2 regions of the Micromonospora sp. NPDC048887 genome follow, and region 2 is predicted to be linked to the other one. Evidence: riboswitches for the same ligand, from Rfam matches in the RefSeq annotation. Region 2 holds a riboswitch; the other holds the start of a gene.

Region 1 (6,382 bases), on a different contig from region 2:
TGCGTCTGCGGCGCGTTCACGCCTCGCTTTCCGGTAATTCGGGTGCGGGACGTCCGGGCGACGGGATAGCGTTGCCGCATGCGTAAGTGACGTCCCACCTCCGAGCCCGGTCCACCGCCGTCAGTGCCCGTGGACCCGTCCTGCTCCGGGCGTCCGCATTCCTTCCCCGCCACCGTCGGTCGCGGTGTCTGTCGTGATCGGAACGCACCGGAGCCCCCGCTCGGCGCGTCCCGGTCGGCGCGTCCGTACGACAGGAGGCCCGCGAATGCCCGCGAAGCGCAACCCGAAGAAGTCCCGTAAGCCGTCCGCGCCGCAGGTGACCCCGCCGAAGCTCGACGCGCTCACCGCGTCGCCGCCCGCGGTGGTACTCCCGACCGAGCTGGCGGCACCGACCGTGTCTCCGGATGCGGTGTCGCCAGTCCCGGCTGTGCCGGCGGTGTCGCCCTCGGAGTCTCTGGAGACCCCGGTCCTGCCAGGCGCATCCGCGACGCCGCCCAGGTCGGGTCCACCGGCAGGGCGGCAGGCCCGGTTCACCGGGCGCAGCCAGCGCGCCGGCCAGACCCGGTTCTACGCCTTCCGCCGCAGCTGATCGACAGTCCCGTTCCCGGTCAGCCGTCCACCGGGCAGGCCCGTCCAGGGCCTGCCCGAGCGTCCCCGACCCTCGTAGGGGCCATTCCGTACCAAGATCTCGCCCGGCCCCGGTTGATCATGAGGTTGGCGGCGAAAAGACCGGCAACCGGTGCCGTCAACTTCATGGTCAACGGCGCGGATAGGGGAGGGGTCAGCCGATCAAGGGGCGGAAGGTGCCCAGGGCGATGCTTGTGGCCAGGGCGGCGGCAGCCAGGGCGGCGGCGCCTGCGACCAACAGCGCGTCGGCGGCGGTGAAGCGCTGCGGGCGTGCCACAGTGCGCGAAGTACCCGCGTCGAAGCCACGGGCGTCCATCGCCACGGCGAGCCGCGTACCCCGCCGGATCGCGCCGACCAGCAGCGTGAACGCGGTGGACGCGAACAGCCGCAGCTTGGCCAGCGGGTTGCGGCCGGCGTCCACGCCGCGGGCCCGCCGGGCCATGCTGATCATCCGCCACTCCTGCTCCAGCAGCGGCACCATCCGGAAGGCGGCCAGCGCCCCGATGGCGAACCGGGCGGGCGCCTTCGCGTTCTGGATCAGCGCGTCGGCCAGGTCGGTGGGGTCGGTGGTGGCGAACACGACGACGCCGGGCAGCGCCACGGCGAGCATCCGCAGCACCAGGCCCAGCGCCGTGACGAGCACGCCCTCGGTGACCAGGACCGGGCCGGCCTCGACGAGCACCCGGCCGGAGCGGTCGGCGGCGAAGAGCACCAGCGTGACCAGGATGCCGACGGCACCGGCGAGCAGCGGCCAGGCCCGCCGGGCGAGCACCCGGTAGCGGACGCCGAACAGCGGCAGCACCGCGAGTTCGACGGCGATGGCGACGGCCGGGGCGACCGGGTCGAGCGTCGCCACCAGGATGACTGTGAAGACCAGCGCGGCGGCCAGCTTGGCCACCGGGTTGCGCCGGGCCAGCGCCGCACCGGGCGCGGCGACCGGTTCGAGGTCGATCACGGGACCACCCCGGCGGAGGAGCGGTCCACTGTGAGCGTGCGGTCGGCCAGCGCGGCCACGAAGTCCGCGTCGTGGGTCACCGCGACCACACCGTGCCCGGCGTCGCGCAGCCCGGCCAGCAGGTCGACCAGCTCCAGCCAGGTGCGCCGGTCCTGGCCGAACGTCGGCTCGTCGCAGATCAGCAGGCGGGGCGCGGTGGCCAGGGCCGTCGCCACGCTCAGCCGCCGCGCCTCACCACCGGAGAGGGTGTACGGGTTGGCGCCGGCCAGCCGGTCCAGCCGCAGCCGGTGCAGCAACTCGTCCACGGTGGCGGTCACCGCCGTCTCGGGCTGCCCGGTGCGGCGCGGGCCGAGCGCCAGCTCGTCGCGGACGGTGGCGGTGACGAACTGGTGCTCCGGGTCCTGGAACACCGACCCGATCCGGCGTACCAGCGCGGGCGCCCGCCAGCGGTGCGGGGGAGTGCGCGCGTCCCGCCCGGCCAGTTCCGCCGACGCGGTGACCGCGCCCGTTCCGGGTCTCAGCAGGCCGCCCAGGAGCAGCGCCAGCGTCGACTTGCCCGCACCGTTGGGGCCGAGGACGGCGAGCGCCTCGCCGGCGCGTACCCGGAGGTCGGTGGGGTTCAGCCGGGGCGGCAGGCCGAGCCGCTCCGCGGTGAGCAACACGTCGCCGGGCGGCGCGGCCGCGTGCCGGGGTGGCGCGACGTGGCCGGGTACCCAGACCCCGGCGGCGGCCAGCGTGTCGCCGTGCGCGGCGAAGACCACGTCGGGTGGCCCGTCGGCGCGCACCCCGCCGCCGGGTTCGAGCACCACGACCCGGTCGACGAGCGGCAACGCCTCGGTGACCCGGTGCTCGACCAGGATCATCGTGGTGTCCGGGTCGAGCGCGTCCGCGACGGCCCGGCGGATCAGGGCGGCGCCGGCCGGGTCGAGGTTGGCGGTGGGCTCGTCGAGCAGCAGCAGGCCGGGGCGCAGCGCGAGCGTGCCGGCCAGCGCCAGCCGCTGCTGCTCGCCGCCGCTGAGCGCGGCGGTCGGGCGGTCCCGGGGGTACGGGAAGCCGGCCCGGTGCAGCGCCTCGTCGACGCGGGCCCAGATCTCGTCGGCCGGTACGCCGCGGTTCTCCAGCCCGAACGCGACGTCGTCGCCGGAGCGGGCCATCACGAGCTGGGTCTGCGGGTCCTGGAACAGGATGCCGACGCGCTCGCGGGCCTTACGCGGATCGAGCCCGTCGATCTCGACGGTGCCCTCCTGCTCGCCGGAGTCCTCCGGCAGCAGCCCGGCCAGCGCGGCCAGCAGGGTGCTCTTACCGGCCCCGGAGGGCCCGAGCAGCAGCACCCGCTCGCCGCTCTCCACCCGCAGATCCACCCCACGGAGAGCCCAGCGCCGACGTCCCCCGTGCCGCCACCCGAACCCCCGCAGCACCACCCCGCTCACCCCCCACCACCCCTCTCCCGCCCCAGCCTGCGTGATCAAGGAGTTCGCGTCCGGAAAACCGTGCCCGGCGGACGCGAACTCCTTGATCACCGGGGTGGGTGGGGTGGTGCGAGCCGTCAGACCAGGGCTCGGTCGCGGCCGGCGGGGAAGCGGTCCAGGACGCCGGTGTTGGCCAGGGCGCGGGTGAGGATGTGCGCGCCGAAGCCGGCGACGATCGTGGCGCTGACGATCGTGATCAGCGCGTACGGGAGGCGGTAGGAGGCGAAGTCGAGCGCCTTGTTCCAGTAGACGAAGTCGAAGATGGCCGCACCGAGGCCGGTCATCGCACCGGCCAGCACCGCCACCGGCAGCTTGAACGAGCGGTACCGGAACGCCGCGAAGGCCAGCTCGGCACCGATGCCCTGCATCAGGCCCTGGAGGATCACGATGCCCGCCCACTGGCTGCCCAGCAGGGCGGAGACGATCGCGGCCACCGTCTCGCAGTACAGGGCGGCGCCCGGCTTGCGGATGATCAGGCCGGCGAGCACCGCCGGGATCAGCCACACGCCGTAGAGCACGGCCTGGGCCGGCGGGAAGAACGCGAACGCCGCGTCGGTGGCGCTCCAGAGCAGGCCCCAGGCCCAGAACACGACGCCGAAGGCGACGGCGATGACCGAGGCGACGACGATGTCGACGGTACGCCAGCGGTTGCTGTCGGTGTGGTTCACGGTTGGCTCCCAGTTCGTCGAGGTGAACCAGGAGAAGACGCACGCCGCGCCCGGTGGTCACCGGACGGCGACGCGGCTGGAGGTCGACCGAACTCCCTGCGCTGGCATTACCCAGATCAGGTTCGAGGGTCTGCGGGCACCGGCCCGCACTCTCAGCGCTGTGCGCTCCCCTGTCGGATGTGAAGTTGTCTCGTCGCAGACGCTAGCACCGACAATGGGCCCCGGCCCAGCAGGGCGAGTGTCGGTAGGGTGGCGATCATGCTGGTGGATACGCGGGGACTGACGTTCGAGGTACGCGCCGGCGGCCCCGGGGACGGTGACCCGGTCCTGTTGCTGCACGGCTTCCCGCAGCACTCCGGCGAGTGGGACGCGGTCACGCCCGCGCTGCACGCCGCCGGGCTGCGCACGTACGCGCTCGACCAGCGCGGCTACTCGCCCGGCGCTCGGCCGGCGGACGTCGGGGCGTACCGGATTCCGGAGCTGGTGGCCGACGCGGCGGCGGTCCTCGACGCACTAGGGGTGAGCCGCGCGCACCTGGTCGGCCACGACTGGGGCGCGATCGTCGCGTGGGGCCTGGCGGCGGCGCACCCGGAGCGGGTGCGGACGCTGACCGCGGTGTCGGTGCCGCACCCGGCCGCGATGGGGCACGCGCTCGCCACCGACCCGCGGCAGAAGGTCAAGTCCGCCTACATCACGTTGTTCCGCAAGCCGGGTACGGCGGAGAAGGTGCTCCTGGCCCTGAACGCCACCGCGCTGCGCAGGCTGCTCAGCGGGGTGGGCGACGCCGGCGCGGTGGCCCGGTACGCCGAGCGGATGCGCGAGCCGGAGGCGTTGACGGCGGCGCTGAACTGGTATCGCGCGATGACCGGGGCGGACATGAAGGCGGTCGCCCCGGTCGGGGTGCCCACCACGTTCGTCTGGAGCGACAAGGACGTGGCGATCGGCCGGACGGCGGCGCAGGCCTGCGCCGCGCACGTCACCGGCGACTACCGGTTCGTGACGCTGTCCGGGGTCAGCCACTGGATCCCGGACGAGGCGCCCGGCCCGCTGGCCGAGGCGATCCTCGCCCGGTGTGCGGAAACGGAGGAAGCATGACGGTGAGCGCCGAGGCGTACCTGGCGGTGGTGACCGAGACCATCGGCCGGGTCGCCGCCGAGCAGCGACGCAACGTGGCCGCCGCGGCCGACCTGATCGCGGCGGCGGTGAGCGCCGACGGGGTGGTGCACGCGTTCGGCACCGGGCACTCCGAGGCGCTGGCCATGGAGATCGCCGGGCGGGCCGGCGGGCTGGTGCCCACCAACCGGATCGCGTTGCGTGACCTGGTGCTTGTCGGCGGCGACCCGGCCGACGTGCTCAGTCCGAAGCTGGAACGCGACCCGGCGGTGGCGCACCGCCTCTACGAGCTGGCGCCGATCCGGCCGCAGGACGTGTTCGTGCTCGCCTCGAACTCGGGCGTGAACGGGGCGATGGTCGAGTTCGCGTCCATCGTGAAGGAACGCGGGCACGGCCTGGTGGCGATCACCTCGGCGCGGCACTCGGCCCGGATGACCTCGCGGCACCCGTCCGGCCGCAAGCTGGCCGACTTCGCCGACGTGGTGCTGGACAACGGCGCCCCGTACGGCGACGCCACGCTGCCGCTGCCCGGTGGCGGCGCGGTCGGCGCGGTCTCCTCGATCACCGCCGCGCTGCTCGCCCAGCAGATCGTCGCCGAGGTGGTGGCCCGGCTGGTCGCGGCGGGGCAGCGCCCGCCGGTCTACCTGTCCGCGAACATCACCGGCGGCGACGAGCACAACGCCGAACTGGAAGCCCGGTACGCAGGCCGGATCCGCAGGGGTTCCTGAGCCGGTTTCGTGATCATCCGTACGGGGCACAGGCGGTGCGCCGGTGGGCGTTTCCCGCCGGCCGTGCCGTCTCCCGGGGAGGTCCGCGAGTGTCGAAGGAATCCGAGAAGCAACGCTGGCAGCGCAACTTCGCCGACCTGTTGCAGGAGCTGCGGGTCGCGCAGACCGGCGTGCAGATCCTGTTCGCCTTCCTGCTGACGCTGCCGTTCAGTGCCGGGTTCGACCGGACCACCGAGTTCCAGCGCGACATCTACATCCTGGCGCTGCTGACCGCCGCCGCGTCCGCCGCCATGATCATCTCTCCGGTGGCGTTCCACCGGGCGCTGTTCCGCCAGGGACGCAAGCCGGAACTGGTCCGCTTCGCCCACCGGATGGCCACCGGCGGCCTGTTCTTCATGCTCATCGCGATGGTCAGCTCGGTCCTGCTGGTCTCCGACTTCGTACTCGACCGGCCGATCGCGTTCCTGCTCAGCGCGCTCACCGGCCTCTGGTTCCTGATCTTCTGGGCGATCCTTCCGTTCAGCCGTCGCAACTGGGGTGAGGACGACATCGACGACGAGGACGACGACCCGCAGACGCTCACCGGCGGCTGACCGTCCGCCAAATCGGACGTGCACGCGGCGCTACCCCTGGGTAACACCCGGGGGTAGCGTCGTTTTCGTCGAACGCGTCGACGCAGCCGGACCGACGAGGAGGCAGCCGTGACCACGACACACAACAGCCGGCCCGAGTCACCCGACGGCGCGGGGCCGCTGCCCACCGAGGCGGGCCGGGTCTCCGAGAAGGAGGCCCGCCAGGTCGCCGAGGCGGCCCGCGAATCGG
Region 2 (6,382 bases):
TCCTGCTCCGGAGTCGGATCCGGCGATGCTGAGAACTGTTTTCGGCGTCACTTGTCTTCTCCGGTGGTTGCGGTTCAGGGCTGCGGCCGACCGTGCCCACTCCGGGCGGTCAGGCTTGATCCCTCCGTGGTCACGGTCGGCCGCAGCCCTTCTCGTGTGGGCCTTCGTCGGATCGCGCGGGGTGGGTGTGCGCCACACGGGTGGTCGCCTCCTGGAAGGCTCTGCCCAGCGTGGTGGCGGTTTCGGTGGGGTCCTGGGCACGCATGATCGCGCCGAGCACTGCTACTCCTGTTGCCCCTGCCGCTACGCATGCGTGGACCTGGTCCGGGGTTTCGATGCCGCCTAGTGCCAGCACCGGGAGCGGGCTGGCTTTCACCAGCGCGGCGAGTCCGGCCGCCCGTAGCGGCGGGCCGTAGCCGGGTTTGGTCTTTGTCTCGTAGACCGGGGACAGCGTCGCGTAGTGCTCGGTGGTGAGCCGGGCCAACTCGGCGGCGTCGTGGCAGGAGCGGCCGACGAGTCCGACGGCGGGCGGCGGGTACGGGCCGGCGGCGGGCAGGTGCACCGCGTCCCCGTCGAGCGGGTCGGGTCCGGCGACGATCAGCGTGCCGCCCGCCTCGGCGAGGATCGCGCGCAGGTCGACGGCGAGCGCGAGGCGTTCGGCGCGGGGCAGGTCCTTCTCCCGCAGCACCACCCACCGCACTCCCCCACCCACGGCCCCCGCCACCACGTCAACGAGCCGCCTCCGCGCCACCCGACGATCGGTCAACAGCACGACCCCGGTCGAGCCGGTGTAGTTCTTGGTACGCGGCCGCCCCTGCGGGGGCGTGTCCGTACCAAGATCCGCGACGCGTAGGGCGGTCACAGGTCGGGCCGTCCCTCGTCGGGGGTGGACGCCTGGGCGTGGAAGCGGCGGGCGATGCGGCCCGCGCCGTACGCCAGGCGCCCGGCCTCGACCGCGTACCGCATCGCCGTGGCCATCGCCACCGGGTCGGCGGCCCGGGTCACGGCGCTCGCCAGCAGCACCGCGTCGCAGCCCAGCTCCATCGCGAGCGCCGCGTCGGACGCGGTGCCGATGCCCGCGTCGAGCACCACCGGCACGTCGACCGACTGCCGGATCAGCCGGATGTGGTGCGGGTTGCCGATGCCCAGTCCGGAACCGATCGGCGACCCGGCCGGCATCACCGCCGCGCAGCCCACGTCGGCCAGCCGCCGCGCGAGCACCGGATCGTCCGACGTGTACGGCAGCACCGTGAACCCGTCCGCCACCAGTTCCTCGGCGGCGCGCAGCAGCTCCACCCCGTCGGGCAGGAGCGTGCGCTCGTCGCCGATCACCTCAAGCTTCACCCAGTCGGTGTCGAACGCCTCCCGCGCCAGGTGCGCCGTCTTCACCGCCTCCACGGCGGTACGGCAGCCGGCCGTGTTCGGCAGCAGCCGTACGCCGCACCGCTCCACCAGGTCGAGCAGGCCGCCCGACCCACCGGGCGTGGTGTCCACCCGGCGCAGCGCCAACGTCACCAGCTCGGTGCCGGAGGCCCGGATCGCCTGCTCCAGCACGTGCAGGTTGGCCGCGCCGCCGGTGCCGAGGACGAGCCGGGAGCCGAACGTGACCCCACCGATCTCAAGCGTGGACATCCGCTCACCCGCCCTGGGTGGCGCTGAGCACCTCGACCCGGTCGCCGTCGCGCAGCACGCTCGCCGACCAGCCGCCGCGCGGCACCACCTCACCGTTCACCGCCACCGCGAGCCCGCGCTCCCGGTCGGTGACCGCGCGGACCACCTCGGCGACTGTGACACCGTCGGGCAGCGTCCGGCCGGTGCCGTTGACGATCAGTTCCACGTGCGCTCCTTCCCGAAGCGATCCGGGGTGAAGGGGGCGAGCGCGGGATCCGGCTCGCCGGTGACGATCAGTTCGGTGACCAGGTCGGCGGTGACCGGGGTGAGCACGATGCCGTGCCGGTGGTGCCCGGTGGCCGCGAGCACGCCCGGCCGCCCGGGCAGCGGCCCGATGATCGGCGCGTTGTCCGGCGTACCGGGACGCAACCCGGCCACGGCCTCCGCCAGCTCGTACTCGACGAGTTCCGGCACCAGCTCGGCGGCGGCGCGCAGCAGCGTCAGCACCCCACCGGCGGTGACAGCGGTGTCGGCGCGCTCCTCGACTGTCGCCCCGACGACGACCTCACCGCTGTCCCGGGGCACCAGGTAGACCGACTCGCTGTCCGCGTACCCCCGGATCACGTGCCGGAAGCCCGGCGGGCCGCCGCCCGGCGCGCGCAGCCGCAGCACCTGGCCCTTCACCGGGCGGACCGGCAGGCTGGTCAGCGCCGCCGCGCCGCAGCCGGCCGCGACCACCGTGACGCGGGCGTCCACGTCGGACAGCGCGCCGACGCGGGCGGGGCGCAGCTCCGCACCGGCGCGTTCGGCGGCAGTGCGCAGCGCGGCGACCAGCCGCCGCGGGTCGACCTGGTGGTCGCCGGGGGCCACCGCGCCGCCGCGCACGCGCGGCGCCAGCGCCGGTTCGCGGTCGCGCAGCTCCGACGGCCGCAGCAGCGTGATCGGCAGTTCCAGACCCTGTTGGTACGACCACAGCCGCCCCGCCTCGGCCAGGTCGTCGGCGGTGAGCCCGACGACGAGCGTGCCCTCGGTGCGGTACCCGATGTCGACGCCGCTCGCCCCGGCCAGCTCGGCTGCGAAACCGGGCCAGCGGGCGGCGGACTCGACGAGCAGCGCGGTCAGCTCGTGCTCACCGAAGTACACCTCGGCGACCGGCGACAGCATCCCGGCGGCCACCGACGAGGCGCCCGACCCGGGCCGGTCGTCGTGCACCACCACGCGCAGTCCGCGCTGCGCGCACCGCCACGCGATCGCCCACCCGATCGGCCCGCCCCCCACCACCGCCACGTCGGTAAGGAAGGGCCCCCTTTTAACGCCTCCGGTAGAGGAAGGGCCCCCTTTTAACACGTCAGCGCCCGCATCAGCTCGGCGGTGGCGTGTGCGGGATCGGCGGCCAGGCTGAGCGCGCCGACCACCGCCACCCCGTACGCCCCGGCGGCCCGCAACGTCGGCACGGTCCCGGCGGTGACCCCACCGATCGCGATCACCGGCACGCTCACCGCCTCGGCGACCGCGCGTATCCCCTCGGGGCCGATCGGATCCGGCAGGCCGGCCTTGGTGGTGGTGACGTGGCACGGGCCCACGCCCAGGTAGGTCGCGCCCGCGTCCACCGCCACGCGGGCGCCGGCCGGCTCGCGGGCGGTCGCGCCGAGCACGGCGTCCGGGCCGAGCACCCGGCGCGCGGCTGCGACCGGCAGGTCGTCCGCGCCGACGTGGCCCCCGGCGGCGTCCACCGCGAGCGCCACGTGCAGCCGGTCGTTCACCAGGCACCGCGCCCCGTACGGCCGGCAGGCGTCGACCACCAGCCGGGCCAGCTCGTACGCCTCCCGGTCGGTGGCGTCGTCCTCCACACGCACCTGTACGACGAGGTCGGCGCCCGCTACGGGCAGGGCGGCACGCAGCACGGCGAGCGGGTCACGCCCCGGCCGGGTGTCGGTGATGAGATGCAGTCGTCCCAGGGACAGCACGGCAACGCTCCTCCCTGCGCCGGCATTACCCGGATCAGGTTCGACGGTCGGGGGCTCCCAGCCCCCCTCTCAGCCCGGTCCGCACCGGGCTCCCGTGGGTCACTTGCGGCCTACCGTACGACGCCTCCCGCCCGTACGGAAGCCCTCCGTAACGTTCCTCCCACGCCAACGCGCGCCGATCTTGCAGTTGTCGCCCCCGCAGAAGCCGCGAAACGGGCACCCGAGGGGCAGAAACTGCAAGATCGACGCGCGGACGGTGGGGCGGGCGTCAGAGGATGGCGTCCAGGGCCTCCAGGTCCTCGTCTGAGGGCTGCCAGGTTCCCGCCTCGGCGTTGGACTTCACCTGCTCTGGGGTCGTCGCGCCGGCGATCACCGACGTTACGGCGGGACGGGCGGCCAGGCCGCCGATGGCCACCTGGAGCATGCTGATGCCGCGCTCGGCCGCGTACGCCTCGATCGCCTCGATGACGTCCCAGCGCGCGGCGGCCAGCCGTTCGGCGTACCGGCCGCCACCGGCCAGCCGGCTACCGGCCGGGGGCGCCTCGCCCCGCTTGTACTTGCCGGTGAGCAGCCCGTTTGCGAGCGGGAAGAACGGCAGCATGCCCAGGCCGAACCGCTCGCAGGCCGGGATGACCTCGTCCTCGACGCCGCGTTCCAGCAGCGAGTAGTGGTTCTGCGCGGAGATGAACCGGGTACGGCCCTGCGACGACGCGGTCCAGTCGGCGTCGGCGATCTGCCACCCGGCGAAGTTGGAGTTGCCCAGGTAGCGCACCTTGCCGGCGGTCACCAGGTCGTTCAGAGCGGCCAGCGTCTCGTCGATCGGGGTGCCCGGGTCGGGCTCGTGCATCTGGTACAGGTCGATGTGGTCGGTGCCGAGCCGGCGCAGCGACGCCTCGACGGCGCGGGCGATGTAGCGGCGAGCGCCCCGGGCGCCGTGGTCCGGCCCGTTCGCGCCGTTCATGTCCATGCCGAACTTGGTGGCCACCACCACGTCGTCGCGGCGGCCCTTGAGCGCCTGACCGAGCAGTTCCTCGGAGGCACCCTGCGGCTCACCGTAGATGTCGGCGGTGTCGAAGAAGTTGATCCCGGCGTCGAGCGCGGCGTCCACCACCGCCCGGGTGCCGTCGAGGTCGAGCTTGCGGCCGAAGTTGTTGCAGCCGATACCGACAACGGACACCACGAGCCCGGAGTCGCCCAGCCGGCGGAAGGTCATCTCACTCACGAGATCCACCCTATGCCCGCTCCCCGGGGCCCACCCTCGGGTAGCAGCTCAGCCCACGTCCCAGACCGGCTCCGGTGTCTCCACCACGTCGCCGTCGCCACGGAACAGCACGAACCGGTCGAAGGTACGGGTGAACCACCTGTCGTGGGTGACAGCGACGACCGTTCCCTCGAACGCGGTCAGCCCGGCCTCCAACGCCTCGGCCGAGGCCAGGTCGAGGTTGTCCGTCGGCTCGTCGAGCAGCAGCAGCGTCGCCCCGGACAGTTCCAGCAGCAGCACCAGGAAGCGGGCCTGCTGCCCGCCGGAGAGCGTGCCGAACCGCTGGTCGCCCTGACCGGCCAGCTCGTACCGGGACAGCGCCGCCATCGCGGCGTGCCGGTCCATGCCGGCCCGGTGGTCGTCGCCGCGCCACAGCACCTCGACGAGGGTCTTGCCCATCAGCTCCGGCCGGTCGTGGGTCTGCGAGAAGTGCCCGGGCCGGACCCGCGCGCCGAGCCGGACCACGCCGCCGTGCGCGACCGGCGCGAGCGCGCCCGCGCCGTCGACAGGCGTGTTGCCCGGCTCCGGGTCGGTGCCGCCGCGCGCCAGCAGCCGCAGGAAGTGCGACTTGCCGGTGCCGTTCGCACCGAGCACCGCCACCCGGTCGCCGTACCAGAGTTCCAGGTCGAACGGGTATGTCAGGCCGTCCAACTCCAGCTGCTCGGCGATCACCGCGCGCTTGCCGGTCCGCCCGCCGGTCAGGCGCATCCGGATGTCCTGGTCCTTCGGGGGTACGGGCGGCGGCCCGGCCTCCTCGAACTTGCGCAACCGGGTCTGCGCGGCCTGGTAGCGCGACGCCATCCCGTCGTTGTACGCGGCCTTCTGCTTGTACATCAGCATCAGCTCGCGCAGCTTCTGGTGTTCCTCGTCCCAGCGTTTGCGCAGCTCGTCGAGGCGGGCGTGCCGGGCCACCCGCGCGGAGTGCCAGCTCGCGAAGCCGCCCGGGTGCACCCAGGCGCTGCCGCCCTCCACCGCGACGACCCGGTCGGCGGTCTGCGCCAGCAGTTCCCGGTCGTGCGAGACGTAGAGCACGGACTTGGCCGACTCGCGCAGCCGCGCCTCCAGCCAGCGTTTGCCGGGTACGTCGAGGAAGTTGTCCGGCTCGTCGAGCAGCAGCACCTCGTCGGGGCCGCGCAGCAGCAACTCCAGCGCGAAGCGCTTCTGCTGGCCGCCGGAGAGCGTGCGGACGGGCCGTTCCCGGGCGCTGTCCCACGGCAGGTCGAGCACGATGGTGGCGACGGTGTCGAAGAGGACCTCCGCGTCGTACCCGCCGGTCTCACCCCAGGCGGCGAGCGCCTCGGCGTACGCGAGCTGGGTCTTGGCGGCGGCGGAGCTGTACTTGCCGCGAACCTCGGCCGCCCGCATGGCCGCCTCGGTCTCGGCGAGCCGCCGCCCGGCGTCGCGCAGCGCCGGCGGGGCGAGGGAGAGCGCCAGGTCGGCGAGCGTGGACTCGTCCCCGATCATGCCGATGAACTGGCGCATCACGCCCAGCCCGCCGGAGCGGGCGATCGCGCCGGTCTTCACCGGCAGGTCACCGGCGACC

Evidence for each region. Region 2 has a riboswitch for thiamine pyrophosphate ahead of thiE (thiamine phosphate synthase). Riboswitches for the same ligand answer to the same signal wherever they lie in the genome.
Region 1: it holds a riboswitch for thiamine pyrophosphate, as region 2 does, so the genes downstream of both, AB0C17_RS03520 (ECF transporter S component) here and thiE (thiamine phosphate synthase) in region 2, are expected to answer to the same signal.

The regions. Positions count from the first base shown of each region.
Region 1 covers NZ_JBEZGA010000002.1:78,014-84,395, forward strand. The annotation lists gene AB0C17_RS03510 (energy-coupling factor transporter transmembrane component T) at 782-1,582, opposite strand; gene AB0C17_RS03515 (ABC transporter ATP-binding protein) at 1,579-3,012, opposite strand; gene AB0C17_RS03520 (ECF transporter S component) at 3,129-3,719, opposite strand; TPP riboswitch at 3,795-3,901, opposite strand; gene AB0C17_RS03525 (alpha/beta hydrolase) at 3,978-4,814, shown strand; gene AB0C17_RS03530 (SIS domain-containing protein) at 4,811-5,560, shown strand; gene AB0C17_RS03535 (DUF6328 family protein) at 5,650-6,153, shown strand; gene AB0C17_RS03540 (acyl-CoA dehydrogenase family protein) at 6,262-6,382, shown strand, end outside.
Region 2 covers NZ_JBEZGA010000013.1:64,062-70,443, reverse strand. The annotation lists gene thiD (bifunctional hydroxymethylpyrimidine kinase/phosphomethylpyrimidine kinase) at 1-51, opposite strand, end outside; gene AB0C17_RS20500 (thiamine phosphate synthase) at 131-772, opposite strand; gene AB0C17_RS20495 (thiazole synthase) at 859-1,632, opposite strand; gene thiS (sulfur carrier protein ThiS) at 1,637-1,837, opposite strand; gene thiO (glycine oxidase ThiO) at 1,828-2,958, opposite strand; gene thiE (thiamine phosphate synthase) at 2,952-3,578, opposite strand; TPP riboswitch at 3,573-3,684, opposite strand; gene AB0C17_RS20475 (aldo/keto reductase) at 3,847-4,809, opposite strand; gene AB0C17_RS20470 (ATP-binding cassette domain-containing protein) at 4,849-6,382, opposite strand, start outside.